Regions from separate parts of the Propioniciclava soli genome, predicted to be linked through region 1. Evidence: riboswitches for the same ligand, from Rfam matches in the RefSeq annotation. Region 1 holds a riboswitch; the other holds the start of a gene.
The links. Region 1 has a riboswitch for cobalamin ahead of PCC79_RS00275 (aspartate:alanine exchanger family transporter). Riboswitches for the same ligand answer to the same signal wherever they lie in the genome.
Positions count from the first base shown of each region.

Region 2: another riboswitch for cobalamin. It lies ahead of PCC79_RS11335 (ABC transporter substrate-binding protein); the one in region 1 lies ahead of PCC79_RS00275 (aspartate:alanine exchanger family transporter).

Region 1 covers NZ_CP115965.1:59,741-62,199, reverse strand. The annotation lists gene PCC79_RS00275 (aspartate:alanine exchanger family transporter) at 1-1,231, opposite strand, end outside; cobalamin riboswitch at 1,267-1,436, opposite strand; gene PCC79_RS00270 (pyruvate carboxylase) at 1,548-2,459, opposite strand, start outside.
Region 2 covers NZ_CP115965.1:2,525,750-2,528,208, forward strand. The annotation lists gene PCC79_RS11330 (iron ABC transporter permease) at 1-496, opposite strand, end outside; gene PCC79_RS11335 (ABC transporter substrate-binding protein) at 493-1,512, opposite strand; cobalamin riboswitch at 1,603-1,746, opposite strand; gene PCC79_RS11340 (DUF2339 domain-containing protein) at 1,740-2,459, opposite strand, start outside.

The DNA.
Region 1 (2,459 bases):
CGGCGGTCGCGGTGAACGGCAACGTGGTCACGAACGGCCCGACGCGTCCGATGCGGCCCAGCACCAGACCGACCAGCAGGCATCCGAGCGCGGCGCCGAGGGAGAAGGTGCCGCCGCCCGGCAGCGGCAGCGGGGTCGAACCGAGGCCGAAGCCGAGGGCCATGCCGAGCCCCAGCGCGATCGGGTTGATGATGGTCAGCCCACGCGACGAGTCACCGAAGAACGTGGAGACCTCCGCGATGCGAGTCCGCGGCGCGACGATCCGGACGCGATCTCCCATCTGGAGCACCAGATCGGGGCGCGCCACCATGTCGACGTCGGCCCGGCGCACCCGGGAAATCGCGGCCCCGTAGGCGTCCTCCAGGCCCAGATCGCGGATCTTGCGCCCCGAGATCTTGGGGTCCGACACAGTGACGCGCCGGAAGTCGAGCGATCGTCGGTCCTGGGCCAAGTGGTGGCTGGAGGGGTGGCCGAGTTCCTTGACGACCACGGCGACGGCGTCCTCGGCGCCCACCACGGTCACGACATCGTTGACCTCGAGCGGCCACGTGTCGCGGGCCAGCTCGATGGGGCCGTCCTCGGTGCGCCGGACGCGCGTCAGCTCGATCGCGTCGTCGTGGGCGAGTTCGAGGTCGCGCACCGTCGTGCCCGGCGCGATCCGGTCGATGCGCACGTCGGCCTGTGCGAGCACGGCGGGCTGATCGGCGTCCTGCGCCGCGTTGCGCAGCGCCAACTGCTGGAGGCCCAGCATGCCGACGACGCCGAAGAGGTACGCCACCGAGTACCCGACGGTGGCCGCGGGCGTGTTGCCAGCCGCCGCCAGCGAAGGAGTGTTGGTGAGGGCGCCCGCGAACGTACCGGCCGCCTCCTCCGCGGTGAGCCCCAGCAGCGGACCCACGAAAAAGTCGACCCCACCGCCGAGGGCGATGGCGGCTGCCACGCCCAGCATGGCCACCGACGACGTGCGCAGGTTGTTAAAGAACGAGGCCCCCGAGGAGATGCCGACGCAGAAAGTGAACAGGGCCAACCCCAGGTGTGACACCTCGACCGGGATCTCCAGGGTCACCCCCCACGCGGACGCCCACGCCGAGACAGCGATGGCCAGGAACAGCACGGCGGCTGCTCCCAACGAGATCTTCCTGACCGAGACGTGGCCGATCGCCATGCCCGCTCCGACGAGAGTGAACAGCAGCACTTCAGGGTGCTCGGCCAACCACATGAAGACAGGCACAATCCAACTCCTTGGTCCTCCCATCCATCGTGGGGGGCTCGCTCCGGGCAGCGGCCGGTCTCCTGGCTCCCGGGTCGAATGCGGCGCCCCGCCTTCCCGGGCGAGGGCCCAGTGGCGTCGGTGGGGTGCGACTTCCCGGTCACAGTTGCGAGGACAGCTCCGGATTCACACCGGATTCCCGTTCACCGCGGCCCTCCCATCCAACCCTGCCGGCGCACATCACAGCAAGTTGTACCGCGCCGTTGCTCCTGATGCGGACCGTCGACACCGAGGACGAGGACTGGGACTTCTGATCGCCCCCGCGAGCAGCTCCCGGTCAGGAGATCACCAACAGCAGGTCGCCGCCCTCGACCGCCTGGCTGTGCTGCAGAGCCACCCGCTCGACCTTCCCCGCCACCGGCGCGGTGATCGCTGCTTCCATTTTCATGGCCTCGATGGAGGCGACCTGGTCGCCGGCGGCCACCTCGTCGCCCACCTCGACGGTCAGGGTGACGACCCCGGAGAACGGGGCTGGCACCTCGCCGGCGTTGGCCGGGTTGGCGCGCTCGGCGGCCACGGCGTCCGAGCTCACGGACGCGTCGCGCACGAGCACCTGCCGGAGCTGGCCGTTGATCGTCGCCAGCACTGGCCGGAGCCCGCGCTCGTCGGCGTCGCCGATGGCGGTCAGGCTCATGAGCAGCGTCTTGCCGCGCTCGATCGGCACGTCGTGCTCGAGCCCCGGCTCCAGACCGTGCAGGAACTGCCGCGTCGTCAGCACGGACAGGTCCGAGTACTCCTCGGTCGCCGCCAGGTAGTCCTTCGTCGGGCCGGGGAACAGCAGCCGGTTCAGAGTTCCCCGCGGGTCGGACGCCAGCGCCGCGGCGTCGTCCTCGCCCAGCTCCGTCTCGGGCGGCTTGGTCCGGCGTCCCTCGAGGGCCTTGGAGCGGAACGGCTCCGGCCAGCCCCCGGGCGGGTCGCCCAGGTCGCCGTTGAGAAAGCCGATCACCGAATCGGGGATGTCGAAGCGCTGCGGATCGGCCTCGAACTCCGCCGGGTCGATGTTCTGCCCCACCAGGGCGAGCGCGAGATCACCCACCACCTTGGAGCTCGGCGTCACCTTCACGATGTTGCCCAGCATGGCGTTCGCCGCGGCGTACATGTCCTCGACCGCCTCGAACCGCTCCCCCAGCCCCAGCGACATCGCCTGCTGACGCAGGTTCGACAGCTGCCCGCCCGGGATCTCGTGGCG
Region 2 (2,459 bases), 1.4 Mb from region 1:
CGAGGGCGTAGGTGGCGCTCACCGCCAGCAGGCCGCCGGCGAAGGCGGCCAGCGGCACCCCGAACGGGCCGATCCCGCCCCCCTGGGTGATGGCGAGCGTGGCGCCCAGGCCCGCGCCGGCCGAGACGCCGAGCAGGTACGGGTCAGCGAGCGGGTTGCGGAAGACGCCCTGGTACGCGGCGCCGGCGACGGCCAGCGTGGCGCCCACCAGGGCGCCCAGCACCACCCGCGGCAGACGGATCTGCCACAAGATGGCCTGCTGCTGGCTCGTCAGGCCCGAATCGAGCGTGACGCCGGGGAGCGCGCCGAGCAGCTCCCGGGCGACACCCGACGCCGTCAGGCCGGCCGGCCCGATCATGACGCCGGTGAGCAGCGCGATCCCGAGGACGCAGCCCGCGACCAGCCAGCGGCCCGACCGACCGATGCCACGGCTGAGGCGTGGCATGTCAAGTCGGCGGACACGGGTGAGGGCCGGCGTCCTCGGGGTCGCACTCATGCGTGGGTGGTCTGCAACGCGGTCACGTGCTCGGCCACGGTCTCGACGAAGTCGACCACGCGCGGCCCCCAGCGGCTCGCCACGTCCTCGTCGAGGACGTGGACCCGATCGCCGGTGACGGCGGACAGGCCCGACCAGCCGGCCCGCTCACCGAGCGATGCGGGCGTGACACCACAGCACTGGGTGTCGGACAGGAAGATGAGGTCGGGGTCGGCCGCGACCACGTATTCCTCGGAGAGCTGGGGGTACAGGTCGGTCGTCCCGGCGGCGTCCGCGATGCTGGTCAGCCCGAACATGCCGTAGACCTCACCGATGAACGTGTTGCCGGTGACGGTGTAGAGCGTGGGGTCGAGTTCGTGGAAGTACGTGGCCCCCTCCGTCTTCGGGGTGGCGTCGACGGCGGCCCGGATGCGCTCGTCCATCTGCGCGACCACGGCCTTCGCGTCGGCCAGGTGGCCCGTGGCCGTGCCGAGCCGCTCGATCTGGCCGTAGGCCTCGTCCAGCGTCTGGGCCGACGGGAGGGCGAGCGTCGGGACGCCGGCGTTGGCGAGGCTGCCAATCAGGTCCGCGTCACGGGTGGAGGCGACCACCAGGTCGGGCTCGTGGGCGAGGATCGCCTCCACGTTGGGGGTGTAGCCCGAGAGGTCGGTGATCGGCGCCTCGGCCGGGTAGTCGGACTGCGCGTCGACCGCGACGACCTGGTCACCCGCTCCGATCGCGAACAGCGACTCCGTGGCGGTCGGGCTCAACGAGACGATGGCGTCGGGACGCTCCGCGATGGTGACCGTCTCGGTGCTGTCCGCGGCGCCGGTGACGACGTCGACGGGGAAGGAGGCGCCCGTGGTCTGGGGGGTCGTGGCGGCCGTTGTCGTGACGGTAGGGGCGTCGGCCGTGCCGCTCGCCCCGGGCGTGGCCGGCGATCCGCAGGCCGCCAGGGCCAGCGCGAGCGCGGCGGCGCCGAGCCAGGTGAGGCGCGCAGAGCGCGTGCGAGTTGATGGGGTGTGGGGCTGGATCACCAGCATCCTCCGATTCGTTGCGGAGGACGAAGTCGTCAGCCGCAACGGGCGGGGGTGCCCACTGCGCACGGACGGCCCTTCGTCCGAGGACCTGAACGTGGTCGTGGGGCAGGTGACCTGGCTCATCCGACCGACGGTCGGCATCACAGTTGCGGCACAGCGCCGGATTTCCACCGGACTTCACTGGCATCCACGACGCCCCCGCTGGTTGCGGGGACCCGGCCAGACTAACGCATCGGATCGGCGTCCGGGCCCGGCGCTGGCGCGGCGGACGGATCGGGCTGGACGGCCGGTGCGGGCTGGACGGCCGGGTCGGCGTCCGCCCCCGGTGTGGGCTCCGCAGTCGCCCGGCGCACCTTCTCGAGCTGGCCGTGGTACCAGGTGCCGATCACCAGCAACAGGATGCCGACGACGATGAAGGCGAGCGCGCGGGCGAGGCCGGGCAGGGCACCCAGGTCGAAGAGGAACAGCTTGGCGACGGCGGCGGCGGCCAGCGCGATGGCGATGTGACGGGCCGCTTGGGCGTCCGAGGCCCGACGCAGCCCTCGGGAGAGCAGGGCGACGCTGAGGGCCATCCAGCTGACCGTGGCGACGGCGTGCGCGACCTGGAAGCCGTTCGCGACGTCGCCGAGAGTGTGGCCGAGGAGTGTGCCCGCCAGCACCACCGCCACGGTCCCGAAGAGCACCGTGCCGACCCACACCGCGTAGTTGAGAACATGGCCTCCCTCGGGCCAGTCCAGGCGGAGGGCGCGGACCACCAGCAGCGTGGCGACCAGCCCCAGCACGGACTGCACCACGTGCTCGATGCCGAGCCGGCCGTCGGCCACGGCCTGCAAGGACACGAGGGAAACCAGACTGGGCAGCCACACCAGGGCGCCGACCCCGGCGAGCAGGACGCCCACGACCATCACGGGGCGGAAGCGGACCCGCTCGGCCACCGCGAGGTA